2 regions of the Bradyrhizobium sp. UFLA06-06 genome follow, and region 1 is predicted to be linked to the other one. Evidence: riboswitches for the same ligand, from Rfam matches in the RefSeq annotation. Region 1 holds a riboswitch; the other holds the start of a gene.
What was found. Region 1 has a riboswitch for glycine ahead of gcvT (glycine cleavage system aminomethyltransferase GcvT). Riboswitches for the same ligand answer to the same signal wherever they lie in the genome.
Positions count from the first base shown of each region.

Region 2: another riboswitch for glycine. It lies ahead of IF803_RS05045 (D-amino acid dehydrogenase); the one in region 1 lies ahead of gcvT (glycine cleavage system aminomethyltransferase GcvT).

Region 1 is NZ_JADFUD010000090.1:5,612-20,671, reverse strand. Features, by position in the region: gene IF803_RS39265 (PAS domain-containing protein) at 1-998, shown strand, start outside; gene IF803_RS39260 (glutathione S-transferase C-terminal domain-containing protein) at 1,115-1,807, shown strand; gene IF803_RS39255 (hypothetical protein) at 1,987-2,226, shown strand; gene IF803_RS39250 (class I SAM-dependent methyltransferase) at 2,390-3,235, shown strand; gene IF803_RS39245 (TrmJ/YjtD family RNA methyltransferase) at 3,604-4,803, opposite strand; gene IF803_RS39240 (alpha/beta hydrolase family protein) at 5,118-6,845, shown strand; gene IF803_RS39235 (NADP-dependent isocitrate dehydrogenase) at 6,972-8,186, shown strand; gene IF803_RS39230 (DUF3455 domain-containing protein) at 8,223-8,723, shown strand; gene IF803_RS39225 (cyclic nucleotide-gated ion channel) at 8,921-10,171, opposite strand; gene alaS (alanine--tRNA ligase) at 10,183-12,870, opposite strand; glycine riboswitch at 13,073-13,161, shown strand; gene gcvT (glycine cleavage system aminomethyltransferase GcvT) at 13,303-14,448, shown strand; gene gcvH (glycine cleavage system protein GcvH) at 14,468-14,833, shown strand; gene gcvP (aminomethyl-transferring glycine dehydrogenase) at 14,857-15,060, shown strand, end outside.
Region 2 is NZ_JADFUD010000004.1:136,690-151,749, forward strand. Features, by position in the region: gene IF803_RS05020 (M20 aminoacylase family protein) at 1-591, opposite strand, end outside; gene IF803_RS05025 (M81 family metallopeptidase) at 597-2,117, opposite strand; gene IF803_RS05030 (ABC transporter ATP-binding protein) at 2,429-4,078, opposite strand; gene IF803_RS05035 (ABC transporter permease) at 4,235-5,122, opposite strand; gene IF803_RS05040 (ABC transporter permease) at 5,126-6,067, opposite strand; gene IF803_RS05045 (D-amino acid dehydrogenase) at 6,228-7,577, opposite strand; glycine riboswitch at 7,652-7,766, opposite strand; glycine riboswitch at 7,770-7,876, opposite strand; gene IF803_RS05050 (M20/M25/M40 family metallo-hydrolase) at 7,968-9,098, opposite strand; gene IF803_RS05055 (ABC transporter substrate-binding protein) at 9,364-10,983, shown strand; tRNA gene IF803_RS05060 (tRNA-Leu) at 11,594-11,680, opposite strand; gene IF803_RS05065 (twin-arginine translocation pathway signal) at 11,905-12,339, shown strand; gene IF803_RS05070 (FAD-dependent monooxygenase) at 12,379-13,581, opposite strand; gene IF803_RS05075 (zinc-finger domain-containing protein) at 13,589-13,834, opposite strand; gene IF803_RS05080 (hypothetical protein) at 14,069-15,060, shown strand, end outside.

The DNA.
Region 1 (15,060 bases):
TGGCCAGAGCGGAGAAACGGCTCACCCAAGCGCTAAGTGCCGCCGGAATGATAGGCACGTTCGACTGGCATGTGCCGACGGACACGTTCTATTCGGATGCGTATTTCGCACAAATGTTCTCAGTCGATCCCGCCAAGGGCGAGAAAGGCGCACCGTTGTCGGAATATGTCGCGGGCATCCATCCGGAGGACGTGGAGCGGACTACTGCGGCCGTGAATCTCGCGGTCGCCACCGGAGAAAAGTACATCCAGGAATACCGGCTGCTCCACAAAGACGGAACCATCCGCTGGGTCGAGGCGCGCGGCGAATGCCTGAGAGACGAGAACGGCGAGCTTACCAACTTCGTCGGTGTCGTAGTGGACATCACCACTCAGAAGGAAGCGCAAGAGCATCAACGGTTGCTTGCGCGAGAGGCGAACCACCGGGTGAAAAACCTGTTCGCGATCTTCCACGGCATCATCAGCCTTAGTGCTCGATCAGCTCGAACGCCGCAGGAAATGGCTCATTCGCTTCGCGGGCGGCTGGATGCCCTCATGCGGGCCAAGGACCTTATACGTCCGGGGATCATGGGTACGGAAGCGCATAGCGAACGGACGACGGTGGACGAGGTCGTGCGAACCGTCATGCAACCCTATGACGACGGCTCTTGCGACCGCATCATGATCGGCGGCCCCGATGTGCCTGTAGGCGTGATGGCCGTAACGAGCTTCGCCCTTGCGCTGCACGAAATCGCGACGAATGCAGCCAAATACGGGGCACTCTCGGAGCCGAGCGGGGCGATCCGTATCAAATGGGAGACGCAAGGCGGCGACTTGCATTTTGAGTGGGATGAGACCGGCGGGCCCATGATTGCCGCCCCGCCGCAAGCCGCCGGCTTTGGCAGCGTGCTCACGGAGCGCAGTATTGCCGGTCAGCTCGGGGGCAAGATCGAATACGACTGGCGGCAGAACGGCCTAAAGATAAGGATCAAGGCTCCTTTGGATCGCCTTGGGGTTTGAGGACAGAAAGGGACGACAAGGTTTCTCCTCCTTGTGGACCTTGATGGAAGTCGCGGGGCTCGCCTAACTGGCGCATCTGAGATAGCCTGCGGCGCCCTTGAACGTGACGAGCCGCCATGCTCACGCTCTATTCCTATCCGCCGTTGTTCGGCGTCGCCGACAACAATGGCTATGGCCTGAAGGTATTCGCTTTTCTGAAGCTCGCCGGCGTGCCGTTCCGGCACGAGCACATCTTCGATGCGTCGAAGGCGCCGCGCCAGCAATTGCCCTATATCGTCGACGGCCGTGACGCCGTCGGCGACAGCGAGACCATCCTCGCCTATGTCACCGGAAAATATGGCGTGACGCTGGATGCCGCGCTGACGCCGGCGCAGCGCACGACCAATCTGCTCGTCACGCGGACGCTCGACGATCTCTACTGGGTGATGTCCTATTCGCGCTGGCAGGATGAGCGCTACTGGCCCCAGTTCCGCGATGCGCTCAAGCGCGAACATCCGGGCCTCACCGACGACGGCTTGATGAAGGCCAAGGAGTTCAACGCCCGGCGCTACTACTACCAGGGCATCGGCCGCTTCGAGCCTGATGCCGCGATGGCCCGCGGGCTCGCCGATCTCGCCGCACTGGCGAGCCTGATCCCGAGCCGTGGCTATGTGCATGGCGACAAACCGACGACCGTCGATGCCGGCATCTATGGCTTCGTGGCCAACATCTACTTCTACGACATCAAGACGCCGTTGAAGGACTTCGTGGTCTCGCATGACGTACTGGTACAACATTGCCGCGCCATCCACGCGGCAGTGAGCAAGTGAGCCGGGGCCAACTCAACGTCTAACTCGCAACAGTGACCTTCGCGGCCGGGAGCGAACTGGCCGTTGCTCCGTTCACGGCGCAGGTGGATATATCTGCGCTGGCGTGTCGCAGCCGGCCTCTCACAACTAGATCGATTTCAGGGTAGTATCCCGTCCTTGCGCTAACTGCGGAGCCGGTCATGGCTTCAAAACTGTCTTCGGGCATTTTCGCGTTAGTCCTCGTTGGAGCAGCAGTGCTTTTGATTGCAGGTCCGCCACCTGCATGGGGCCTGCTGTTGCTCGGCTCCTTCGCACTGGCGGCACTCTACATTGTCGCGAGAATGAGGTCGCGCTACGATCCGCTCGATCCACGCTTCGGCAGCTGCATCCCTCCGATGTCCAGGCCGAAAGGCAGCCGCGGCAATGACTCCACCACCTGAGCGCCGTCCAGCATCGATCAGATCCGGATCGTGCGAAGACGTCCTGATGGCCTGAAGCCGACATGCAAAGCGCGTCGGCTGCGGTTCGTATTCCATTTGGAGTTTTTTGCAGTTTGTTTCAGACGACACTCCGTCGGATTTTCAGCACCAGGAGATTGATCAAATGCAGACGCCTACCGCAAACCCCCGAGGAGCAGAGTTTTGGAACAGCACCATGGGGCACTCATGGGTTTCGCAGCAAGCCGTGATCAGCGATGTCTTCACGTCGGTCACCAGCGTCAGCTTGGGTGCTGCGGCGGCAAAGCCGGATGATCATGTAATCGATATCGGATGCGGCACCGGTGACACATTGTTGGCGTTCGCCAAGGTTGTTGGTCCGTCAGGTGCCGTGTTGGGTGTCGATATCTCGGTTCCGATGCTGGATCTGGCCAGGCATCGTGTCGCCGAGGCAGGACTTGGCAACGTGACCTGTGCGCTGGCCGACGCAACGATCTACGGCTTCGAACCGCGCTGGGCGGATCTGGTGTATTCGCGCTTTGGCCTGATGTTCTTCGATGACCCGGTCAAGGCCTTCACCAACATCCGCAGCGGCATGAAGGCGAGCGGGCGGCTGGTGTTCGTCTGTTTTCGCACCATGCCGGAGTCGCCGTGGTTTCGCGTGCCGATCGAGGCGGCACGACCGCACGTGCCGCCTCAGCCGCCGCTCGATCCATTGGCGCCTGGGATGTTTTCGTTCGCGCGCGAGGAGCGCGTTCGCAGTATCCTGACCGAGGCAGGATTTCACGAGATTGCACTGAAGGCCACCGACGTGCCGATCCATGGCGGCGACATCGCGCAAAGCATGGCCTTCATCACGCAGGCCGGCCCGCTGCCTGCGCTGCTCGAGAATGCCACGGACGATCAACGTCATCGCGCCATGGAAGCGGTACGCAACGCGCTCGCCGCAAGCATCGGAGCGGATGGGCGCGATCTGCATGTGGGTCTGTGGCTCGTGTCGGCGCTAGCCTAGCGAGATGCCGCCTTCCGGATTGTGAGGGCAGATATCACGCCATCCGCGCCGCACCCCGCCTGCGGTCGGCACTCGGCTTTCCCTTCGTCCTCTGTAATCAGAGCGGCGAAACGAAGAGCAAAGCTCGGGCGAAGCGCGTCGCGAGAACGCGGATGCATGACTCAACGATCGCGCAACAAACACAGTGTCGTCCCTGCGAAAGCAGGGACCCATTACCCTAAATCTCAATTGTTGCGCGACGCTGCGGCAACGATCCCTTTCACAATCCAATGCGGTGGTTATGGGTCCTGGCTTTCGCCAGGACGACGTGTGGAAGGAGTCGCTACTCGAATCCCGTTCTTGCTCCGCGGACAGAGCAATTGCGTAAGCTAGCGCCCCTGCTGCAGCCCCGCCTCCAGCCGCGCGAGTTCGCCGTCGAGATCGCGCTCGACTTCGGCCACGTGCATGTCGACCACCCGATAGTCGCGCGCCTCGAGCCAGGCTCTGCGCTTGGCGCGGTCGGCTCCGATGGCCTCGCTCTCGTTCGGGTTGACCAGTTCGATCGCGAGCCGGTGCACGAAGGAGACGAAGTCGGGGATGTGGCGGCCGACCGGGGTCTGGCGCTTGAACTGGCCGGCGAAGCGGCGGTCCCGCGTCAGCGCCTGCCACAGGATCCGTTCGGCGTCGGTCGGGTTGCGGCGGAGCAGCCGGGCGAGCCCGCGCACGGTGCTGCTGCTGTCGGCGGTCGCGCCACCCTGCCCCTGCTCGGCGAGCAGCGCCCGCAAGCGCGTCGCCTGGGCGCCGTCGAGCACCCCGCCCTTGGCCGGGCCCTTGCGGCCCTCGGCGATCGCCATCACCACACCGTGCAGCGTGTGCATGTCCTGCTTGGTCGGATCCATCCGGGTGAAGATGTTGCGCAGGTTCACCAGCATGGTATCGCGCTTCTCCGCCGGCCGCAGGAACTCGACCTTGTCGAGCTCGGCGACGAGGTTGTCGAAGAAGGCCTGCATCTGGTGCTGGGAGGCCGGCTCGGACCGCTCGGGCATCGCGAACGGCAGCGCCCCCGCGGTCGACAGCTTGAACCACTCGTAGCCGATCAACAGCACCGCTTGCGCCAGATTGAGCGAAGCGAAGCCCGGATTCACCGGGAAGGTGATGATGCGGTTGGCGAGCGCGACCTCCTCATTGGTCAGGCCGGCGCGCTCGCGCCCGAACAGGATGCCGGCGCCGCCGCCGGATGCGACATGACCGACGATCTCACCCGCCGCGGCTTCCGGGCCGACCACCGGCTTGGCCTGGTCGTGGGCCCGGGCGGTGGTCGCAAACACCAGCGTGAGATCGGCGATCGCCTGCTCGACCGTGTCGAACAGCTCGACGGAACCGATGATGTGGTCGGCACCGGCGGCGGCACGCTGGGCGGCAATGTTCGGCCAGCCGTCGCGCGGGTTGACGATGCGCATCCTCGACAGCGCGAAGTTGCCCATCGCGCGCGCGGCCATGCCGATGTTCTCGCCAAGCTGCGGCTCGACCAGGATGACGACGGGACCGGCAAGGTCGTGCCCTGCCTTGGTCTTGTCGGTGCCGGACATCTCACTTCACTTTCTGATTCAACGTCTGAAGATTTTGAATCAGCTTCCAAAGCGGCTGATTCAAAATCTCAAGCAGGGGCCCAAGACCGCATCGACCAGCTTTGCACCGGTTTTGCGCGGGACCATTTTCTCCAAGGAGATAACAGGGTTAGCGGCGTTTGCGAATCCTCAATCGGAGTCCCAATCGCACGAAGCGAAGGCTGCCGCTTGCGCGCACTTGGCCTTCGGATAGGCTATCAACCACAACCAAAGCGAAGCTGTAAAGGCACGCTTGAGACGCCGGTTGAACGGCGAGGCACTTTGGGGAGACGGCGATGCGGGGCAGATGGACGCTGGCGATTTTGGGCCTGATCTTGATCGTGGCGGGGGGCCTGCTCGCCCACTTCACGCAGACCGCCGGCGGCATCCGGATCGAGGATGTGCGCTTCAAGGGCGCCAAGGGCAATACCATGAGCGCCCTGCTCTACATCCCACCGAATGCCACGCCGCAAATTCCGGCGCCCGGCATCCTCGCCGTCCACGGCTATATCAATTCGCGCGAGACCCAGGACGGCTTCGCCATCGAGTTCGCCCGCCGCGGCTACGTGGTGCTGGCGCTTGACCAAACCGGCCACGGCTATAGCGACCCGCCCTCCTTCGCCAACGGTTTTGGCGGACCTGACGGCCTTGCCTATCTGCGCAGCCTCCAATTCGTCGACAAGGAGAATATCGGGCTCGAGGGCCATTCGATGGGCGGCTGGACCGTGCTCGCCGCAGCGGCAGCGATGCCCAACGACTACAAGTCGATGGTGCTCGAGGGCTCGTCCACCGGCAAGCCATTCGCCGCCGAGGGCACGGCGAACTGGCCGCGCAACACCGCGCTGGTGTTCGCGCAGTACGAGGAATTCCCCGACCTGATGTGGGGCGTCCAGCTCGCGCGCGACGTCACCAAGAGCCCAAAGCTCTGGGCGCTGTTCGGCACGCAAGGCGCGGTCGAGCCGGGCAAGGTCTATGGCGATCCGGCCAGCGGCACCGCGCGGGTGCTGTTCACCCCGGCGATGACCCATCCGGCCGAGCACATCTCGCATGAGGCGATCGGCTACAGCCTCGACTGGTTCGCCAAGACATTGAAGGGCGGCACCTCGCGGCCGGTCGACGACCAGATCTGGTTCCGCAAGGAGATCGGCACGCTGGTCGCGCTGATCGGCTTCATCGCCCTCGTGATCGGGACGTTCGACGGCTTGCTGGAAGCCAGGATGTTCTCCCGCCTGCGGCTGCCGGCGGTTGCCGACGGCACGATGCCGCCGCATCAGGCCGCGAGCGGCCGGCGCTGGACGACGGCGTTCATCCTGTCCGCCTTCATCCCGGCGCTGACCTATTACCCGGCCTTTGCGCTGGGCGGCACTTTCGTCACCCCGAGCGCGTTCCTGCCGCAGGGGATCACCAACCAGATCCTGGTCTGGGCCATCATCAACGGCCTGATCACGCTCGCCCTGATGCGGTTCGCCCCGAAGCGTACCAGCCGGACCGGCCTCGTCGGTCAATCCGTCGTGATCGCGCTGGCTTCGGTCGCGGTCGGCTACGCCGCGCTGTGGCTCGCCGACCTCGCCTTCAAGATCGACTTCCGCTTCTGGATCGTCGCACTCAAGTTGATGAGCGCGAAGCAATTCCTCATCTTCCTGATCTATCTGATTCCGTTCACGGCGTTTTTCGTCGTGGCGCTGCACGTGCTGCACCGGAATTTCTCGACCATGGATGCGCCGCGCGGGGCGCTGTACCTGACCAACATCCTGGCGCTGACGTTCGGTTTCATCGTGTTGCTGGTGCTGCAATACGGCACGCTGGGGCTGACCGGGAAGCTGTTCAACCCGGTCCCGGACCCCGGTTTCGTGCCGCTCTCGACCATCGTCGCGATCCAGTTCGTGCCGCTGCTCGCGATCGTCGCCGTGATCGCGACCTTCACTTGGCGGCGGACCGGATCGAGCCTGCCGGGGGCCCTGATCGCGGGCCTGTTCGTGACCTGGTACATCGTCGCGGGGACGGCCACCCAGGTCCCATTTTAGGTGAAAAGATGGGCTGAAAGTGCATAACCCCTCCGCTTCCGCCCGCCCCCGGGCGGTGCTATAGCGCAGGCGTCTTTTCCATCCCCGCCGTCAAAAGCGCGCCGTTCCCAAGAGGGCCTCCCCATCATGGCAAAAATCAAGGTATCCAACCCCGTCGTCGAGCTCGATGGCGACGAGATGACCCGGATCATCTGGCAGTACATCAAGGACAAGCTGATCAACCCGTTCCTGGATGTCGAACTGCTCTATTTCGATCTGGGCATGGAATACCGCGATGAGACCAACGACCAGGTGACCATCGACGCCGCCGAAGCCATCAAGAAGGTCGGCGTCGGCGTCAAATGCGCCACCATCACCCCCGACGAGGCCCGGGTGAAGGAGTTCGGCCTGAAGCAGATGTGGAAGTCGCCGAACGGCACCATCCGCAACATCCTCGGCGGCTGCATCTTCCGCGAGCCGATCATCTGCAAGAACGTGCCGCGCCTGGTTCCCGGCTGGACCAAGCCGATCATCATCGGCCGCCATGCCTATGGCGACCAGTACCGCGCCACCGACATCAAGTTCCCCGGCAAGGGCACGCTGTCGCTGAAGTTCGTCGGCGAGGACGGCACCGTGATCGAGAAGGAAGTGTTCAAGGCGCCCGGCGCCGGCGTCGCGATGGAGATGTACAATCTCGACGACTCCATCACCGATTTCGCCCGCGCCTCGTTCAACTACGGCCTGATGCGCAACTACCCGGTCTATCTGTCGACCAAGAACACGATTCTGAAGGTCTATGACGGCCGCTTCAAGGACATCTTCCAGGACGTCTTCGACCGCGAGTTCAAGAAGGAATTCGACGCCAAGGGCCTGACCTACGAGCACCGCCTGATCGACGACATGGTGGCCTCGGCGCTGAAATGGTCCGGCGGCTATGTCTGGGCCTGCAAGAACTACGACGGCGACGTGCAGTCCGACACCGTGGCCCAAGGCTACGGCTCGCTCGGCCTGATGACCTCGGTGCTGCTCACCCCGGACGGCAAGACCGTGGAAGCCGAGGCTGCCCACGGCACCGTGACCCGCCACTACCGCGAGCACCAGAAGGGCAAGGAGACCTCGACCAACTCGATCGCGTCGATCTTCGCCTGGACCCGTGGCCTCGCCCATCGCGCCAAGCTCGACAACAACGAGGCGCTGGCGAAGTTCGCCACCACCCTGGAGAAGGTCTGCGTCGCCACCGTCGAAGAGGGCTACATGACCAAGGACCTCGCGCTCCTGGTCGGCGCCGACCAGCGCTGGCTCTCGACCACCGGATTCCTCGACAAGGTGTCCGACAACCTCGTGAAGGCGATCGCGGCCTGAGGCCGTCATCCCGGGAAGACAGGTGCGAGCATGACCATGGCCCTTGTCAGAGCCGTCGTGCTCGCATCGTTCTCGCTCACCGGGTCGGCGGCATTCGCTGCCGGCCCCCTGCCCGACGCGGTCGCGGCGCCCGGCGAGTCCCCGGTTCTGTCGGTCCATGCCGAGGGCGTGCAGGTCTATGAGTGCAAGCCGGTCACCGACGGCAAGCTCGCCTGGTCGTTCCGCGAACCGGTCGCCACCCTGATCGCCGATGGCCGCACGGTCGGCCGGCATTATGCGGGTCCGAACTGGGAGCATGTCGACGGCAGCGCCGTGACCGCCCGCACCGCCGGCAGCGCACCCGGCGCAACGCCTTCCGACATTGCCTGGCTGAAGCTCGAGGTGATTGCCCACCGCGGCAACGGCCTGCTCTCCGGCGTCGCAACCGTGCAGCGGATCAACACCTCGGGCGGCGAGCTCAGCGGCGCCTGCGACAAATCAGGCGCGCTGAAGGGCGCGGCATATTCGGCGGATTACGTGTTCCTGCGACGGGACTGAGCGTTTTCGAGCGAAGTGGGTAACCGGTCCGCGTGAAGAAAACGCGTCAAACGAAGAATCGAGAGCCTCGTTCCGATTCAATCGGAATGAGGTTCTAGAGCGTTTTCGAGCGAAGTGGACACCGGTTCGCGTGAAGAAAACGCGTCAAAACAAGGATCTAGAGCTTCGGTTCTGATTCAATCAGAACCGAAAATGCTCTAGTCGCGGATGCCGCCGTCGGTCTCGCGCGGCGCCTGGGCGATCTCTGCGGCGGCTAGGTCGCCGCCGGCCGCGAGCGGATCGGCAAGCCGCGCCTCGGCGGTCTCCCGGACATGCGCGGCGAGCGCCGGCATGCGCTCGATCAGGGCATGGAAGTCCTGCGCATCGAGCACCAGGAGCTTGGTCTTGCGCGTCGCCGTCACCGTGCCGGAGCGGCTGGTCCGCCGCAGCAGCGCGATCTCGCCGAAGAACGCGCCGTCGGCGAGCCGCACAAGCTGGCTCGGCAGGTCGATCTCGACCTCGCCCGCGGTGATGAAATACATCGATGACGCCGCATCGCCGCGCCGCACCAGCACCTCGCCGGCCTCGATGGTCTGCGACCGCAATAGCCGCATGATGTCGGAAATATCGGCGGCGCCAAGATGCGAGAACAGCGGCACCCGCGCCAGCATGCCCCAGGTCACGACGAAGTCGCGGCGCCGGACCTCATCGGCGAACGCGGTCGAGATGATCGCAACCGGCAGCGCGATCATCGCGAAGCCGACCACGATCGCGACCACCGTGACGGTCCGGCCGAGCGGCGTAATCGGGACGACGTCGCCGTAACCGACGGTGCCGAGCGTCACGATCGCCCACCACATCGCCTGCGGCATGGTGCCGAACTTGTCCGGCTGTACCCTGTGCTCGATGGCATAGAGCAGCGAGGCGAACAGCAGCACCGCGCCGGTGAGGATCACCACGCAGCCGAACAGCGTGCGCCGCTCGGCATGCAGCGCCGCCAGCAGCGAGCGCATCGCGGTCGAATAGCGCACCAGCTTGAGGAACGGCAGCATGCCGAACAGCACCAGCGCGGTCTTGTCGCCGATCGCGAGCGCGATGGCCGACGGCAGGAAGGCGAGCAGGTCGATCACCCCGAGCGCCGAAAAGGCGTATTCCAGCCGTGCCCGCGCCGGCGTCATATCGCGCAGCGAGTGGCCGACCACGCTCCAGAGCCGCGCGGCATATTCCAGCGCGAAGGCGATGACCGCCGCGATCTCGATGGTCGTCAGCAGCCAGCCGAACTGCGCGTCGATCTCGGGCACGGAGGCCAGGATCGCCGCCAGCACATCGACGGCGATGATGGCGACGATGACCCGGGCAAACCGCAAGCCGCCCGAATGCGGCAGATCATCGCGTTCGAGCAGCTCGTAGAGACGGTCGCGCGGCCCGGGATCGCTGATCGTGGGCTTGAGCGGAGCCGTCGCCACGATCAGCCTCTCCGTCAGGCGCCGGCCGATGCCTGTTGAGTCATGGCCTGTTCGATCGCCGACAGCGCGGCGTCCGCCTTGGCGCCGTCGGGCCCGCCGGCCTGCGCCATGTCGGGCCGGCCGCCGCCGCCCTTGCCGCCGAGCACCTCGGAGCCCTTGCGCACGAGCTCGACCGCATTGAACCGCGCGGTCAGATCGGCGGTGACGCCGACCACAATGCCGGCCTTGCCGTCCTCGGTGACGCCGACGATCGCGACCACGCCCGAGCCGATCTGCTTCTTGCCGTCGTCGACGAGACTCTTGAGATCCTTGGTCTCGACGCCCTCGACCGCGCGCGCCAGCAGCTTGACATTGCCAACCTCGCGAACGGCTGAGGCGGCGCCGTTCGACGCACCGCCGCCACCCATCGCGAGCTTCTTGCGGGCGTCGGACAGATCGCGCTCGAGCTTCTTGCGCTCCTCCATCAGCGCGGCGATGCGCGCCGGCACGTCGTCGATCGTGGTGCGCAGCTCCAGCGCCGCGGTCTTGGCCAGCGCGATGGTGTCGTTGGCGTGCTTGCGCGCGTGATGTCCGGTCAGCGCCTCGATGCGGCGCACGCCGGACGCCACCGCGCCCTCGCTGGTCACCGAGATCATGCCGATGTCGCCGGTGCGGCGGACATGGGTGCCGCCGCAGAGCTCGACCGACCAGCCGAGCGCGTTCTGGCCGTGATCGCGGGCACCCCTGCCCATCGACACGACGCGGACCTCGTCGCCGTACTTCTCGCCGAACAGCGCGCGGGCGCCGGCCTCACGGGCATCGTCGACGCCCATGATCCGGGTGGTGACCTCGTCATTCTCCAGCACGACATCGTTGGCGATGTCCTCGATCCGGGCGAGCTCTTCCGGCGTGATCTGCTTCGGATGCACGAAGTCGAAGCGCAGCCGGTCCGGCGTGACCAGCGAGCCGCGCTGGGCGATGTGATCGCCGAACACCTGGCGCAGCGCCTCGTGCAACAAATGCGTCGCCGAATGGTTGGCGCGGATCGACGAACGCCTGGCGTGATCGACCTCGAGCTGCAGCGCGGTGCCGACGCCGAGCGTGCCCTGCTCCACCGTGCCAAGATGCACGAACAGATCGCCGGCCTTCTTCTGCGTGTCGGTGACGCGGAACTTGACGCCCTCGCCGGTGAGCACGCCGATGTCGCCGACCTGGCCGCCGGACTCGCCGTAGAACGGGGTCTGGTTCAGCACGATCGCGCCGCTCTCGCCGGCCTTCAGGCTCTCGACCTCGGCGCCGTCCTTGATCAGCGCCGTCACCGCGCCTTCCGCGCTCTCGGTCTCGTAGCCGAGGAATTCGGTCGCGCCGAGCTTCTCGCGCAGCGGGAACCAGATCGCCTCGCTCGCCGCCTCGCCCGAGCCCGCCCAGGAGGCACGCGCCTTCACGCGCTGCCGCTCCATCGCGTCGGTGAACGAAGCCTGGTCGACGCTGATGCCGCGCGACTTCAGCGCGTCCTGCGTCAGATCCAGCGGAAAACCATAGGTGTCGTACAGCGTGAACGCGGTGTCGCCGTCGAACATGTCGCCCTTCTTGAGGCCGGCGCTCTTCTCGTCGAGGATCGACAGGCCGCGCGCCAGCGTCTTGCGGAAGCGCGTCTCCTCCAACCGCAGCGTCTCCTCAATCAGCTTCTCCGCGCGAACCAGATCCGGATAGGCCTGGCCCATCTCGCGGACCAGCGCCCAGACGAGGCGATGCATCAGCGGCTCGCTCGCGCCCAAAAGCTGCGCATGGCGCATCGCGCGGCGCATGATCCGGCGCAGCACGTAGCCACGGCCCTCGTTCGACGGCAGCACGCCGTCGGTGATCAGGAACGCCGACGAGCGCAGATGGTCCGCGATCACCCGATACGACCCAACGTTCTGCTCGTTCGGACCGTGCCCGAGGGTAGACGCGGCGGCATCAATCAGGTTGCGGAACAGATCGGTCTCGAACACGCTCTCGACGCCCTGCAGGATGGCCGCCATGCGCTCCAGCCCCATGCCGGTGTCGATCGAGGGACGCGGCAGCGCCACGCGCTCCTCCTTCGTCACCTGCTCGTACTGCATGAACACCAGGTTCCAGAATTCGAGGAAGCGATCGCCATCCTCCTCCGGGCTGCCCGGAGGGCCGCCCCAGATGTGCTCGCCGCGGTCGATGAAGATCTCGGAGCACGGACCGCATGGGCCGGTGTCGCCCATCGCCCAGAAATTGTCCGAGGTCGGGATCCGGATGATGCGGTCGTCCGAGAAGCCCGCGATCTTCTTCCAGTAGCCGGCCGCCTCGTCGTCGGTGTGGTAGACGGTGACCAGCAGCTTGTCCTTCTTCAGCCCGAAATCCTTGGTGATCAGATTCCAGGCGAGCTCGATCGCGCGCTCCTTGAAGTAATCGCCGAACGAGAAGTTGCCGAGCATCTCGAAGAAGGTGAGATGGCGCGCGGTGTAGCCGACATTGTCGAGGTCGTTATGCTTGCCGCCGGCGCGCACGCACTTCTGCGACGTCGTGGCGCGCTGGTAGCTGCGCTTCTCGACGCCGGTGAAGACGTTCTTGAACTGCACCATGCCGGCATTGGTGAACATCAAGGTCGGGTCGTTGCGCGGAACCAGCGGCGACGAGGCCACGATCTCGTGGCCGTTCTCCTTGAAGAAGTTCAGAAATGTCGACCTGATGTCGTTGACGCTGCTCATGTTCATCCAATCGGAAAAAGGGGCCGGCCAGCCGCAAAAAGGCGTCATTTTCCGGCCGAACGCTTTTAGACATTGCCAGCTGCGGTGTCCAGAAACTGTGCAGGCGGATCATGGGCTTGCCGCGGCAGCACAAAGCCCATTGGATAGTTGCTGCAGCTGCGTTGACAGTCTTGGTGGCGCCGTGTTTTCTACCTACCTATACCTAGTCACGTCGGGAGAGACCGGCCTTACCGCCGGCGCCGAAGGAGCAACCGCCCCGGAAACTCTCAGGCAAAAGGACCGCGTGACGTCTGACATCTGGAAAGAGACGCTGGGGTTCGCCCCGATGCGTCCGCCGACGGGATAATACTCTCAGGCACAGCGACAGATGGGGCTTTCTGCAGGTTTCTCAAGGGGAAATAGGTCCCCGACGGGAACCGCGAGGGCCCTGTGATGCTTGCACGCGAAACTTCTCCGCTGAAACAGACCCCGCTGCACGCGCTGCACCTGGCGCGCGGCGCCAAGATGGTGCCGTTCGCCGGCTACGACATGCCGGTGCAATATGCGGCCGGCGTGCTGAAGGAGCATCTGCACACCCGCAAGGAAGCCGGCCTGTTCGACGTGTCGCACATGGGCCAGCTCGTCCTGAAGGCCAAATCCGGCAAGGTCACCGACGCGGCGCTCGCGCTGGAAAAACTGGTGCCGCAGGACATCGTCGGTATCGCGCCGGGACGGCAGCGCTACGCGCAATTCACCAACAATGACGGCGGCCTGCTCGACGACCTGATGGTCGCGAATTTCGGCGATCACCTGTTCCTGGTGGTCAACGCCGCCTGCAAGGCCGAGGACGAGGCGCATCTGCGTGCGAATCTCGCCGACACTTGCGAGATCGTATCGCTGGCCGACCGCGCGCTGATCGCACTGCAGGGGCCGAAGGCCGAATCGGCGCTGGCGAAACTTTGTGCAGATGTCAGTTCGATGAAATTCATGGACGCCGGTCCGCGCCGCGTCGGCGACGTCGACTGCTTCGTCTCGCGCTCCGGCTACACCGGCGAGGACGGCTTTGAGATTTCCGTGCCCGCAGACAAGGTGGAAGCCCTGGTCACCGCGCTGCTCGACAATCCCGACGTGCTGCCGATCGGGCTCGGCGCGCGCGACAGCCTGCGGCTCGAAGCCGGGCTGTGCCTCTACGGCCATGACATCGACACCACGACGACGCCGGTCGAAGGCGCGCTGGAATGGTCGGTGCAGAAGGTTCGCCGCAGCGGCGGCGCCCGCGCCGGCGGCTTCCCGGGCGCCGACAAGATTCTCGCGCAATTCGCAGATGGCGCCGCGCGCCGGCGGGTCGGCCTGAAGCCCGACGGCCGCGCCCCGGTGCGCGAAGGCGCCGCATTGTTCGCCGATGCCGCCTCGACCGACCAGATCGGCAAGGTGACCTCGGGCGGCTTCGGCCCGAGCCTCAATGCGCCGGTCGCGATGGGCTATCTGCCGACCGCCCTTTCCGCGGTCGGCACCACCGTTTTCGCCGAAGTGCGCGGCCAGCGGCTGCCGCTCAAGGTCGCCGCCACGCCCTTCGTCCCCAATACCTACAAACGCTGAACGCCAAAGGATCGATCCCATGACGACGCTGTACACGTCCGACCACGAATGGCTCCGCATCGAGGGCGACGTCGCCACGATCGGGATCACAGACTATGCGCAGTCGCAGCTCGGCGACGTCGTGTTCGTCGAACTGCCCAAGGTCGGCCGCAGCCTGAAGAAGGCCGAGGCCGCCGCTGTCGTGGAATCCGTCAAGGCCGCTTCCGACGTTTACGCGCCGATCTCCGGCGAGGTGGTCGAGGTCAACGACGCGCTCGCCGCCGAGCCCGCGCTGGTCAATTCAGACGCTGGCGGCAAGGCCTGGTTCTTCAAGATGAAGATTGCCGACAAGGGCGAGCTCGGCGGCCTGATGGACGAGGCCGCCTACGCCGCGCACACCGCCTAAAGGATCACTCCGAGGACCACGTCATGAACGCGCCCTTCAAGCCGATCAACGAAGCCGCCACCGATTTCGTCCGCCGCCACATCGGACCGTCGCCGCGCGACGTCAACGCGATGCTGGAGACGGTCGGCGCCGCGAGCCTGCAGGCGCTGATGCACGAGACGCTGCCGGCGTCGATCCGCCAGAAGGCGCCGCTCGATCTCGGCCGGGCGCTGAGCGAGACCGAGGCG
Region 2 (15,060 bases), on a different contig from region 1:
ATGCGCGCCGTAGCCCTGGATCCTGATGTCGAAGAAGTCGGCTGCGGCCATTGCCGGGCCCGGCAGGATCGCGATCTCGCCATGGTTCAGGTCGGGTGCGTTGTGCAGGCCATAGACCTCGTCGCAGGGGAACTGCTTGAACAGGCCGTCCTTGATCATGGCGCGCGCGCCGCCGAGGCCTTCCTCGGCCGGCTGGAAGATGAAATGCACGGTGCCGTCGAAATTGCGGGTCTCGGCGAGATAGCGCGCCGAGCCGAGCAGCATCGTGGTGTGACCGTCATGGCCGCAGCCATGGAAGCGGCCGGGAATGGTCGAACGCCACTTCAGATTGGTGTTCTCCTCCATCGGCAGCGCGTCCATGTCGGCGCGCAGGCCGATCTTCTTGGTGCCGTTGCCCTTGCCCTTGAGCACGCCGACCACGCCGGTGCCGCCGAGGCCGCGATGCACCTCGATGCCCCAGCTCGTCAGCTTGTCGGCGACGATGCCTGAGGTGCGGACCTCCTCGAAGCCGATCTCGGGATGCGCATGCAGATCCCGTCTGATGGCGGTGAGTTCGTCGGCAAAACTGTCGATGCGCTCGATGGTCGGCATGATCTCTATCCGTTTGTGCGTGATGGGGAGGTGGGTGTGAAAGCAGGGCCGTTCGGCTTGATACGAATGCCGGGACGCAAATGTTTCCACGGCAGCGTAGCGGTATCGGCGGGCATCGCGCCGGGGGCGGCGCAAATCAGCAGTTTCTCGGCGATCGGCTCGAAATCGGCGCGGAAGTGCACCGAGCTCTTGTTGACCAAAATCTTCTGTGCCGTCGGCTCGATGCCGACATAGCGGTACATCGCCTGGTCGGCAAGCTGGGCCTTGTAGGAGCCGACCACGACGCGGACGTCGCCGACCCGCAGGCAGGCCGAGGGGCCCATATCCATGTCGCGGCCGCCGAAATAGGGACCGGGAGCCACGAATTTGCCGTCCGAGAGCTGTTCGACGACGAAAGTTTCTTTGTATGGGGCGTCGCCGGGAATACCGGACTTGCCGCCGAGCTCGAGCGTGACTGATGCCCCGACACCGGCGGTGTGCGCGGCCTTCGCGGACTGCGGATCATAGATCACGCCGGTTGCGGCACTCGCCTTATTGCGCACCAGCGCGCGCAGCATGCCGGTGGTGTCGGAATCGCCGCCAGCGCCGGGATTGTCCTGGGTGTCGGCGATGATGATCGGCCGGCTGGCCGATTTCGCCAGTTCCATCGCCAGCCGCACGCCTTCGTCGGGCGAATAGATCCGGCCGTCGAAATCATCCTCATGGCTCTCGACCAGGGCGACGACCTTGTCGGCGGCTGCATCCGCTTCGGCCTGGGTCCGGCCATAGGCGAACACGCTCGGCCCGCAATCCCTGAAATCGGCCGCGGGGAAGCCCGGCGCAAACGACAGCGTCGGCACCGCGTCGCTCTCGAGCGCGGCGAGCTTTTGATAGATGCCTTTTGTGGGCTGGTCGTTGGTGCACTGCCAGCTGATCGGGATCAGGAACGGCAATTGCCGGAATGCCTTGGCGAAGCGCTGCCTGGACTTGAGCATCAGCGCCAGATGCCGGGCGCAGGCGCGGCCGGTTTCGGCCATGTCGACATGCGGATAGGTACGGTAGGCGATCAGCGCATCGGCATGTCCGATCATCTTTGGTGAAACGTTCGCATGCAGATCGAGGCTCGCCACCAGCGGCAGGTCGTTGCCGATCGCTTTGCGCACGCGGGCCAGCGTTTCGCCTTCACCGTCGTCATAATGCTCGGTGACCATGGCGCCGTGCAGATCGAGATAGACGGCGTCGATCGGTCCGGCCGCGGCGATGCCGTCGACCATTTCCGTCACGATCCGCTCGTACGCATCCTTGCTGACATGGGCCGACGGGCTCGCCGCGGCGAAGATCGTCGGCGCCAGCTCCCAGCCATTGGCTTCCGCCGCCTCGACAAACCCGGCAAGGCCGACATTGATCTTGCGCATGACCTTGAGCACGTCGGTGCCATGCGTCATCGACGGCCAGCCGCCGCCATGCACGAAATCGTCATAGGTTGCCTTCGTCGGTGCGAAGGTATTGGTCTCGTGCAGGAAGCCGCCAACGGCAATGCGGGTCATCAAGTTGGTCTCGATACGTTTCTTCGATCATGATGCGATCGTGACGACGCGCGTCATGATCTCATCGCGTTGGTTGGAGCGTGATCTCCGGGGAAGACCGGTGTCCACCTTCAGGGCCACGCTCTAGCGCGCGACGTTAAGCGTGTCGTCGCGCCAAGCGCAAGCCGTGGAGCACTTCCGGATTTGCATGCCCTCAGCGCGGTCCGCGGAGGGCCCCATGTAGCCCGGATGCAGCGAAGCGCAATCCGGGGTGTTTTGGGCGACTGAGATTCCCCCGGATTTTCGCTTCGCTGCATCCGGGCTACGGATTGCTAGGCCGTTGCCACGAGGCCTTCCGAAACCGGGCGGAAATTCGCAAAATCCCAGCCGCGTCCGGGCGCCGCATCGAGCAGCGCGCGGGTATAGGCCTGCTGCGGATTGGTCAACACCTCGGCGGCCGGTCCCTGTTCCACGACGCGACCATGCTGCATCACGGCGACGTCGTCGCAGATTTGTGCGGCGACGCGCAAATCATGCGTGATGAACAGCAGCGCGATGCCAAGCCGGCGCTGGATCTCGTCAAGCAGATCCAGCACCTGCGCCTGCACCGAGACGTCGAGTGCGGATACCGCTTCATCCGCGACGAGCACGTCGGGATCGAGCGCCAGCGCGCGCGCGATCGCGATGCGCTGGCGCTGGCCGCCGGAGAACTGGTGCGGATAGCGCGAGATCGCGTCGGGCGGCAAATGGACGAGCTCGAGCAGCTCGCGCGCCCGCGCCAGCGCATCCTTGCGCGGCATGCCGTAATTGACCGGGCCTTCCGCGATGCTCTCGCCGACGGTGACGCGGGGATTGAGCGAACGGTAGGGATCCTGGAAGATGATCTGGATCTTCTGGCGATGCGGCTGCAACAGCCGGCGCGACAGGTCGGAGATCTCGCGGCCGGCGAGGCGCACCCCGCCCGAGGTCGGATCGATCAGGCGGACGATGCAGCGCGCGACCGTCGACTTGCCGGAACCGCTTTCGCCGACGATGCCAAGCGTGCGGCCCTTGCGCAAGGTGAGGGTAACGTTGCTGGCGGCGGCGACCTCGCGGGCTTTGCCGTACAGCGACCGCTCCCGGTAGATCTTGCCGAGCTCGTTGGCTTCCAGCACCACCGGCTCGGTCGTCTCCGGGCGCGGCGCGCGCGGCACGAGGCTCGGCACCGAGGACAGCAGGTTGCGGGTGTACTCCATCTTCGGATTGCGCAGCACGTCCTGCAACGGGCCGGTTTCGACCAGGCGGCCGTGCCGCATCACCGCGACGCGGTCGGCGATCTCGGCCACCACGCCCATGTCGTGGGTGATGAACAGAACAGCGGTGCCGTGATCGCGTTGCAGGTCGCGGATCAAGGTGAGGATCTGCTTCTGCGTGGTGACGTCGAGCGCGGTGGTCGGCTCATCGGCGATCAGGAGCTTCGGCTCCAGCACCAATGCCATCGCGATCATGATGCGCTGGCGCTGACCGCCCGACAGGCGGTGCGGGTAGGAGGAGAAGATGCGCTCGACGTCCGGCAGCCGCACATGCTCCATCATCGCCAAAATCTTCTGGCGCCGCGCGCGGGCGTCGAGATCGGTGTGGGCGCGCAGCACCTCGTCGATCTGGCGGCCGACCGGCACGACGGGATTGAGCGCGGTCATCGGCTCCTGGAAGATCATCGCCATCCGCGTGGCGCGCAGCTGCCGCAGCCGCCGGTCGCTCGCGGTAAGCAGTTCCTCGCCGACCAGTTTGACGCTGCCGCCGGACGGCACCAGCGTGCCCTTCTGCAACAGGCCCATCACGGTGAGCGAGGTGACCGACTTGCCCGAGCCGCTTTCGCCGACAAGGCACAGCGTCTCGCTTTCACGGACCTGTAGCGACAGGTCGTCGATGATGCGATGCGCATCCGCCTTGCGGCCGAGGCCGACGACGAGATTGTTGATGTCGAGGACGACGTTGGTCATGTCAGGTTCTCTTGGCGCGGCTGCGGTGAGCGCGGCGACGGAATTTGTCCACTGTCATTCCGGGGCGATGCGAAGCATCGAACCCGGAATCTCGAGATCCCGGGTTCGGTGCTTCGCACCGCCCCGGGATGACGGCTTCAATTGGCATTGAAGCCGTCACTTGCCCTCACGCTGCTTCATGCGGGGATCGAGCGCGTCACGCGCGGCGTCGCCGATCAGGTTGACGCTGAGAATGGCGATCGAGAGCAGCAGCCCCGGCCAGAAGATCAGCGACGGCTTGACCTGGAAATAGGCGCGGCCCTCGGCCATGATGTTGCCCCAGGTCGGCGTTTCCGGCGAGATGCCGGCGCCGAGGAACGACAGGATCGCCTCGGTCAGGATTGCTGACGCGCAGACATAGGTGCCTTGCACGATCAGCGGCGCGATGGTGTTCGGCATCAAATGCCGCCACATGATCTTCGGCAGGCTGGTGCCGAGCGAGATCGCGGCCTCGACATAAGGTTCCTCGCGTGCGGTCAGCACCACCGAGCGTACCAGCCGCGCCACGCGCGGGATCTCGGGGATGGTGATCGCGACCATCACGGTCCAGATGCTGGCACCCGACAGCGACACCACGGCGATCGCGAGCAGGATGGCGGGGATCGCCATCAAGCCGTCCATCACGCGCATCAGCACCGCATCGACCCAGCGGAAGAAGCCGGCGACGAGGCCGATCAGAAGGCCGATGGCGATCGAGCAGACGGCGGCGCCGAGCCCGATCACCAGCGAGATCCGTGCGCCGTAGATGATGCGCGACAACAGGTCGCGGCCATAGGCGTCGGTGCCGAGCAGATATTGCGCGCTCGACGGCTTCAGCCGCTGCGACGGCGTCAGCAGCAGCGGATCGTGCGGCGCAAGCAGCGGCGCGAAGATCGCCATCAGGATGATGAGGGCGAGGCAGATCGTCGCAATCGCGATGATCGGCGTCGACGTCAGGAAGCCGAACTTGACGCGGAACGGCCGGGTAACGGGAATAGAGGATTCGGGAAGGGTTTCGATCGCCATTGCTCAGTACCGGATACGAGGATCGAGCAGGGTGTAGGCGAGGTCGATCAACAGATTGACCGCGACGTAGATACCCGACGTCAACAGGATCATCGCCTGGATCACCGGATAGTCGCGCGCCAGCACCGCATCGACGGTGAGGCGGCCGATGCCGGGCAGGTTGAACACGCTTTCGGTGACGACGACCCCGGAGATCAACAGCGCGAAGCCGGAACCGATCACCGTGATGACCGGCACGGCCGCGTTGCGCAGCGCATGGCGCAGCAGCACGCCGGTCTCGCCGATGCCCTTGGCCCGCGCCGTGCGCACGTAATCCTCACCGAGCACGTCGAGCATCGATGCCCGCGTCATGCGCGCGATCAGGGCGACGTAGATGAAGGAGAGGGTGCAGGTCGGCAGGATGATGCGCTCAAAGAACGGGCCGAAGCCGGCCGAGATGCTCTTGAAGCCCTGCACCGGCACCCAGCGCAGATCGATCGCAAAGATCTGGATCAGCACATAGCCGATCACGAACACCGGCACCGAGAAGCCGAGCACCGACAGTCCCATCACGAAACGGTCGATCCAGGTGCCGTGTTTCCACGCCGCGATCACGCCGAGCGGCACCGCGACCAGGATCGAGAGGATGATGGTGGCCAGCGCGACCGAGATCGAAGGCTCGAGACGCGGGCCGATCATCTCGAGGATCGGCTTGTTCGAGATCAGGGACACGCCGAGGTCGCCGTGCAGCAACTTGGCGACCCAGGTATAGAACTGGATGTAGATCGGCTCGTTCAGACCGAGCGAGGTCCGGATGCGTTCGAGTTGTTCGGGCGTCGCGTTGTCGCCGGCGAGGATGGCGGCCGGGTCGCCCGGCGTCAGCCGCAGCAACAGGAACACGAACAGAGCCACCACGCCCATCACGGGAATGGCGGCGAGGATGCGGCGAAGCAGATATCCGAGCAAATTTGATCCGTTGGGTTGTGGTCGATGAAGTCCCCAGCGGGACCGTTGCACACCAGACCGTAGCACAGATGGTAGCAGACTCACGGTAGAACTTGAGCAAGTCCCATGCCATCGGTGCTGCGGTTTTTGCGGTGCAGCTAATCAGTCCTGTTGGCCGCGATTATTCCTCCGGTGAAGTTCGAAGCAGTCCACTGGAAGGTGGATTGATTTCAGCTTTGCGCGCGTTAGTGGACACGTCGAGCCCGGCACCGAACGACGGCGCCATCGGCGGCGTGTCGAGGTCGCGCCAATCGTCGATCGCCTGGGCTACTATCTGCGCCGTCGCCGCCGACAGCGTCCAGCCGAGATGACCGTGGCCCGTGTTGTAGAACACGCCCGGAATCCGTCCGGCGCGAACCACCGGCATCATGTTCGGCATCATCGGGCGCAGGCCTGCCCAGGGCACGACTTTCGACGTATCGATCCTTGGGAAATGATGCCGCACCCAATCCACCAGCGGTTGAATGCGGTCGGCGCGAATGTCGCGGTTGAAGCCGTTGAACTCGGCGGTGCCGGCGATGCGGAAGCGGTCGGCGCCGAGCCGGCTGGTGACGATCTTCGCAGCTTCATCGAGTAGGCTGACGGTTGGGGCCGCGTTCCGGCTTTGCGGCGCATCGAGCTGCACCGTGATCGAATAGCCCTTCACCGGATAGACATTGACGCGGTCGTTGAGCAGGCTGGCGAAGTGGCGGCTCGCCACGCCGGCGCAAATCACGATCCCGTCCGCTTGCAATTGCTGCCGCGTCGCGACCGCAGCATCATCTGAAGCAACTTCGTTCCAGTCGATGCGGAAGCCGTCATCGCCGCGTGCGATCGTGTCGACGTCGGCTTCATGGACAAAGCTCGCGCCACGGCGGATGCAGGCGTCGGCAAGCCCGCGCGTGAATTTGTGGATATCGCCGGTCGCGTCCGACGGCGTGAAGAAGCCGCCATAGCAGGTTGTCTGCAGCGCGGGTTCGATGACGCGGATTTCGTCCGGGGTCACCGGCCGGCGGTCGAGCCCGCCTTGCTGCAGCAGCGTGTTGACCCGCAGGCCCGCCTCGAACCCGGCCTTGTCGTGATAGACGTGCAGGATGCCGCGGCGTTCGAGATCGAAGGCGATATTCTCGCGCTGTGCGATCGAGAACAGGTGCTTGCGCGCTTCGATTGCGAGCCGCGTGGTCTCGATCGTGTTGCTGCGATAGCGCGTGATGCCGCCGACGAACTCGCCGATCCAGGAATATTTGTGCCAGCTCGGCTTCGGGTTCATCAGCAGCGGCGCGTCGCTTCTGAGCATCCAGCGCAGACCCTTGAGGATGGTCGCAGCACTGTTCCAGACTTCGGCGTTGCTGGCGGAAAGCTGTCCGCCATTGGCGAACGAGGTTTCCATCCCGGCGTAGCGATGCCTGTCGAGGACAGTCACCTTGTAGCCGCGTTCAAGCAGGGCATAGGCCGTCGTAACGCCGGTGATGCCGGCGCCGATGATCGCAATATGTGGCTGATGGTCTTCAGGCTCCCGTGGGTTAGAGTCGCCGAACCACCGGTGAAACCGGCATCCGGCGCCCCATCTGTCACGGTACCTGAGAGCTTGATCCGCATCGGGCCGGAGCCAGAAGCGAACTATCCCCTTCGGTGGACGTCATGGCCCTTGATGTGCGGCCATGTTCGTCTCTCTCCAGATCGTCCTGACGATACAGTCCTTTTGCCTGAGAGTTTCCGGGGCGGTTGCTCCGTCGGCGCCGAAGGCAACAACACGAATGTTGTCGCTTCGATCTCTCCCGCATCGTCGCGTTGGACGGCCGGACCGTAGGCGAAGCCTTAAAAATGGACAAGGCTAAATTTCGGTCCGGCAGTGCCAACGTGTTGTGCAGTGCAATCGATGTCAGTCCAGCGTCGCCAACAATGCCGCCATCAGGCGACCACGCTCGGCGAGGCTGTCGACCTCGATATGCTCGTTGAGCGTATGCGCATCGGCGCCGCGAACACCGAGGCCGTCGAGCGTGGGGATGCCCATCGCGCCGGTGAAATTGCCGTCCGAGCCGCCGCCGGCGCTGCCGTGCGGCAGATCGAGACCCATCGCCGCCGCAAGGCCTTTTGCTTTTTCATACAGCGCCATGGTGCCCGCATCGGGCTCCCACACCGGGCGGGTGACGCCGCGCGTCACCTTGAAGGTCACGTCGTTGGCGGTGCCCGACAGTGCTAGCATGCGCTCGACGCCACGGTCGAGATCGGCCTGGCGCTTGGCCATGCTGAGGGCTTCGCCGGTGCAGGTCGTCGCGACGCAATTGACCCACTGGCCGCCATGCACGATGCCGACCGAGAAGGTGCAGTCCTCGGTGGTCATGCCGTCGATGGCGATGATCTGCCGCGCCATCTCGCGGATCGCGGAACGCCCGGAAGACAGCGTCGCGCCGGCATGGCTGGGCTTGCCGGTGGCTTCCAGATTGAAGCGCGCGATCGCGTAACGGCCGGTGACGACGCCGTTGTTCGGACGGCCGGGCTCCGGCACCAGCACGTATTTGTTGCGCGCGGCTTCCGCCTCGATGATGTCGCGCGTCGACGGCGTGCCGACCTCTTCGTCGGGGGTGAACAGCACGGTGATCGGCAGCGGAGTCGTGAAGGAGGCGCGCGCCAATTGCCTGATCGCCTCGATCGACAGGTAGTTGCCGCCCTTCATGTCGAAGATGCCCGGCCCGAAGCACTTGTTGCCTTCGCGCCGCCACTTCAGCTTCTCGATGGTGCCGACCGGGTGCACGGTGTCCAGATGGCCGGCGATCAGGATGCCGGGCTGGCCTTGTTTCGGATGGGGGAAACGGGCGCGGACGCAGCCCGCAAAGCCCTGGCGTCCGGCGATGCGCTCGATCGTCGCACCCATGATCGCCATCTCGCGGGCGGCGAGATCGAGCATGCGCTCGACCGCGGCGGCGTCCCAGGTCGGGCTTTCGCACTCCACCCAGCTGCGCAGGCCCTGCAGCATCGTTTCGGAATCAAAGGGGAGATTGGCTGGGTTCATCGTTTTTCTCTCTTGTTGTTCTGACGGCGCCGGCATCGCGCGCGCGTTACGAAAATCTCAGCCGACGATTTTGTAAAGCCAAAATCTGGCGTGCGGGCTCATTCGTTTGTGTACGTCCGATGCGGCCTGAAACCGATTGACGCGCTTGGCGCTTGGTGCAAGTCTCGATTTCACAAGCCATACAGCATGTTAGTTCGCCTAAATAACGAACCGCGTGCATAACGAATAAGCCGGCTTTGACCAGTTACACGTCAGGAGAGATTGCATGTTCCCTATCTCGCGTTGGAAACACCGCACGCTAGCGGCCGCGTTGACGGCGCTCGCGCTGTCGTTCGCGCCGCAGGAATTGTCATTCGCACCGCAGGCGATGGCCGCGGGCAAGACCATCACCGCGGTGATGCATTCGGATCTGCGCGTCATCGATCCGATCATGACCACGGCCTACATCACCCGCGATCATGGTTACATGATCTATGACACGCTGCTGGCGACGGATTCCAATTTCAAGATCCAGCCGCAGATGGCGGACTGGAAGGTTTCCGACGACAAGCTGACCTATACGTTCACGCTGCGCGACGGCCTGAAGTGGCACGACGGCGCGCCGGTCACCGCGGAAGACTGCGTCGCCTCGCTGCAGCGTTGGGGCAAGGTCGACGGCATGGGCCAGAAGCTGATGGACTTCGTCGCGAGCCTGGAGGCGACCGACGCCAAGACCATCACGCTGAAGCTGAAGGAACCCTACGGCCTCGTGCTGGAATCGATCGGCAAGCCGTCGTCGCGCGTGCCGTTCATGATGCCGAAGCGTCTTGCCGAGACGCCGCCGGACAAGCCGATCCCGGAACAGATCGGCTCCGGACCGTTCAAATTCGTGCAGGCGGAATTCCAGCCGGGCGTGAAGGCGGTCTATGAGAAGAACAAGGACTACGTGCCGCGCAAGGAGCCGGCGAGCTGGACCGCGGGCGGCAAGGTCGTCAAGGTCGACCGCGTCGAGTGGGTCACGATGGCCGATGCGCAGACCGCGGTGAACGCGTTGCAGTCCGGCGATATCGATTTCATGGAGAACCTTCCGTTCGACATGCTGCCGGTGCTCGAAGCCAATCCGGATCTCAAGATCGACGTCCTGAACAAGTTCGGCTTCCAGACCCTCGGACGCATGAACTTCCTCTATCCGCCGTTCGACAATCCGAAGGTGCGCCGGGCTGCGTTCCTGGCGATGAACCAGAAGGACGTGCTCGACGCGCTGGTCGGCAACGCCAAGTACCAGAAGATCTGCGGCGCCTTCTTCGTCTGCGGCACGCCGCTCGAGACCGACGTCGGGGCCGAAACGCTGGTGAAGGGCAACGGCCTGGCGGAAGCCAAGAAGGCGCTCGCCGCGTCCGGCTACGACGGCACCCCCGTGGTGATCATGGCGCCGGGCGACGTCACGACGTTGAAGGCCCAGCCGGTCGTGGCTGCGCAGCAGTTGCGCGAGGCCGGCTTCAAGGTCGACCTGCAGGCCACCGACTGGCAGACCGTGGTGACCCGCCGCGCCAGCCAGAAGCCGCCGAAGGAGGGCGGCTGGAACATGTTCTTCACCAACTGGGTCGCGGCCGACGTCTCCGACCCGATCGTTAACGCGTCGATCACCGGTCGCGGCAAGAATGGCGGCTGGTTCGGTTGGGCCGAAGACCCGAAGATCGAGGAGCTGCGTGACAAGTTCGCGCGCGCTGGCTCGGCTGAGGAAAAGAAGAAGATCGCCACCGAAATCCAGACCGAGGCCTACGATCAGGTGATCTACGTTCCGCTCGGCCAGTACACCATTCCGAGCGCCTGGCGGAAGTCGCTCACCGGCGTGCTCGACGGCCCGGCGACGCCGATCTTCTGGAATATCGACAAGTCCGAGTAAGCTTGCGGCTTGACGGCTTGACGCAAAACAAATGGCCGGGACTTGTCCCGGCCATTTTCTTTTCGCGCTATCGCTTGTCAGGTGTGGCTGTCGCGAAGCTGCTCCAATCCGTCGCTAAGCGGTGGCCCGCCTGGTGGCGCGCTGCGCGGCGGGGAGGGGCGCTCCTTGCGCTGATCGCATTTGTCGGTTGCGCGCTGTGCGGATGGATCGTCGTTCGGCATCGTCATGCTCCAATTGCGGCATGACAACGAATACCCAGTGCATGAGTTCCGAACCGGCGACCGCTAATCGCCGTGGTCTGGTCTCATGCTGCTCGGGCTCGACAGGCTCGTGAGCTGCGTCGGTCCGATACCGGTCGCAATCCGATTGCTCTTCGCAATCCGATTGCAGTTTGCAATCCGATTGCAGTTTGCAATCTCCATCGCCGATCTCCGACCAAATTGATTTGACAATGCGACGGCCGCGAAATGAGCGGCCGGAATTTCCAATGCGGGAAGACTACGATGGTCAGCGATCGCGGCGTGTGAACCACGCCACAGCCGGAAAACACGAGGCGGCGAGCATCGCGATGCTGGCCCGCCTGGTGGGTCCGTGCACGGCATGCGAAGGCTGGTGCGGGCGGTGGGACTCGAACCCACACGACGTTGCCATCGAGGGATTTTAAGTCCCTTGCGTCTACCAGTTCCGCCACGTCCGCGTTGCGCCAGGCGCGCCGATTTCTAGCGCGTTTGGGCGCGGAGTGGAATTGTCATTATCCGGTGCTAACAGGTGAGCTTTCAAAGGCTTAAGCGGCCGCCCGCAATTCCATTTGCCTCGGCGGCCGAGCATTGGGATAAGCAGCGCGCCGCCCCGATTGAGCCTCAATCCGGACACCGGTGGCTGCTTTAGGCAATCTCAACACTGTCCGGTTAAGAAAGCTGAATGTCTGTTCGTTTCCCACGCCGCCTGAAGTTGTCGCGCGCGGCGGCCGTCATTGCGCTGCTCGCCTCGGCCGCGGGCGTGTCCGGCTGCGCGCAGATCGGCGACACCGTGCCGTCGGCATTCGCCGATCCCGCCAAATATGAGCTCTATGATTGCAAGCAGCTCGAGAACGAGCGCAGCAATCTCAAGACCCGCGCGGCGGATCAGGAAAAATTGATGGCCAAGGCGGAGACCGGCGTCGGCGGTACTGTCGTCTCCGAGATGGTCTATCGCAACGAGCTGATCTCGATCCATTCCCAGCAGAAGCTGGCGGATGAGGCCTGGCGCAAAGGCAAGTGCCACGAAAGCCCGCCGGACACGCCTGCGGTCGCGGCACCCGCTGCTCCGACGCCGGCGGCGAAGGGCCCGCGCGCACCGCGGGGCCTCGTCCACTAGGCCGGCGTTTCCGGACGAGCCGGTTGTGACTGGCCGAGCTCAGGCGCGCCAATCGTAGATCCAGTCCTGCCGCGCCAGCATGCGCTCCGGACCGATGGCGCGGATCGCCAGATCGCGCGCGATCGCCGCCGGCCCGCCCAAATGATAGATGCGGCCCTGCTGTCGCGCCAGGCGCTGCACTTGCAGCACGCGCCCGCGCCGCATCCGTGCGTAGCGCTTCAGCGCGGCGGGAATGTCTGCGGTGTTTTCCCCGGTGCTGTCGCTCAAGGCCTTGGCGAGCACGGCCGCGTCCTCGATCGCCATGCCGGCGCCTTGTGCGGCAAACGGCAGCATCGCATGCGCGGCATCGCCGAGCAGCGTCACCGCGCCTTCGCTCCAGCGGCCGATGTCGGGCAGGGTGAACAGCGCCCATTTGCGCCAGCCGTCGACCGCGCCGATCAGCATCCGCGCCGTCGCCGGCCAGCGCGCGGTGGCGAATGCAGCCTTGATCTCGTTGATGTCGCCGGGCTCGCTCCAGCCTGGCCGGTTCCAGGTGCCCGATACGATCGCGACCACGTTGATCTGGCGTCCCGCCGAGATGGGATAGGCGACGAGATGCGCGTCCGGTCCCATCCAGAGCTGCACGCGCGGTGCGGCGTATTCACGCGGCAGGGCGGTGGCGTCCAGCGTGCCGCGCCAGGCGATCAGGCCGGAGAATTGCGGCCGTACATCCGGAAACAAATGCCCGCGCACCGACGACCAGATGCCGTCGGCGCCGATCAGCGCGACGGCCAATTCCTCCTGCCGTGAATTGCCGCGGCGTTGGACGACGGTGAGGCCTCTCGCATGCTTGGTCACATCCTCGAACTGGCAGCCGAGCCGCAGATCGATATCGGGATGGTCGTTGACGGCCGCCTGCAGCGCGGCCTGCAGGTCGGCGCGGTGGATCACCCAATAGGGTGCGCCGGCGCGGAACTCGGCGGCTTGGCCAAGCGGCATCCGTGCGATTTCGCCACCGGCCCGCGCGCTCAGGATGTTGACGGATTCAGGCGTGACCGCGCGCCGCGCAAGCGGTTCCTTGAGCCCGAGCTCGACCAGGATGCGGCTGGCATTGGGAGAGAGCTGGATGCCGGCGCCGGCTTCCTCGAGCCGTTCGGCCTTCTCCAGCACGACGACGCGAAAGCCCTGTGCCGCCAGTGTCAGCGACGCCGTCAGTCCTCCGATCCCGGCGCCTGCAACGATGACGGTTCGCGTCAGCGCCACGGAGCGGTCAGGCGACCTTGTCTCTCAGCACGCATTCCGGCGGCCGCGCTTCGCCGGCCGCGAGGTCGGCCGCGAAGCGATAAAGCGTCGAGCAGTACGGGCAGATAATCTCGCTGTCATTGCCGAGGTCGAGGAACACGTGCGGGTGGTCGAACGGCGGGTTGGCGCCGACGCACATGAACTCCTGCGATCCGATTTCGATCACCGAGACACCGGCATCGTTATGGAAGTGCGGGACGACGTGGTCGGACATATTCTCACCTTGATGGCAACGATGGGCAGACGCAATCAACGGCATGCGGCATCGCGAAATGCCGCGCACCATACTGACGGGAACAGTTGATTCCTAGAGCCCCGATGGCTCATTTGCTCATGCAAATTCGACACAATCTTGTCGTCCCAGAGAAGCCCTCCTTTGGTCGGAGCCGTTGTGTCGCAAAAACGGCACACTATCTCCAAGGCGAATAAAACTAGAGGTTTTAGCGGGATGAATCGGGTGCGCGTCAGCTTGGCGGTGGTCGGCGTGGCAGCAAGTGCCGCCGTGGGCGCGGCTATTTGGCCGCACGCCCGTGACGCCGGCACCGTGCTGGCGGCGCGGGACGATCCCGCTGCGCTCGCCGACATCAGGCTCAATTCCGTGCTGCGCAACAACCCGGCGTTGATCTCCGACAATATCGAGGCGGCGCTGGCCTCCAGCGATGCCGACCTTGCGGCCAGCTTTGTCGAACTCGCCGGCGAGAAGAACATCGCACTTGGTGATGATCTCACCAAGCGCGTCGATGACGCGCGCGCCGAGCAATCATCCACCATGCATTTCGCCAAAGGCTTCGCCACCGGCCTCGTGACCGGCAATGCCGACGATGTCGCAAGCCTGTCCGGCACGGTCGCCGGCGACCTGTTCGTGTTCGGCGATGTCAGGGACGTCGTGCGCGAGGGCAAGCACCTCGTGATGGGCGAAGACACCGACCAACTGGTGCTCGGCCTCGCGGCCGCCGGGCTCGCCGTGACCGCGGCCACCTATGTGTCGGTCGGCGGCGCCGGGCCGCTGCGCGCCGGGCTGACGCTGGTCAAGGATACGCGCAAGGCCGGACGGCTGAGCGAGGGGATGATCGAATGGGCCGGGCGTTCGACCCGCGAGGTCGTCGACCAGCCGGCGCTGCGCGAGGCGGTCGCATCCGGCTCGGTGCTGCGGCCGGTGCAAACCGCAACCGCGATCCGCGCGGCCTTCCGCGCCGAGAAGGCGGGCGCGCTGGTGCGCGTCGCCAAGGACGTCGGGCGCATCGGCGAGGCGGCCGGGGTTCGCGCCGCGCGGGATACGCTGAAGGTCGCCGAGAACCCGAAGGAGATCGCGCGGGCGGCGCGGATCGCCGAGGTGAAGGGCGGCCAGACCCGCGCGATCCTGAAGCTGCTCGGCCGCGGCGCGCTGTTGCTGGCGGCCGGCGCATTCAATCTCACCATGTGGCTGTTCGGCGCGCTGCT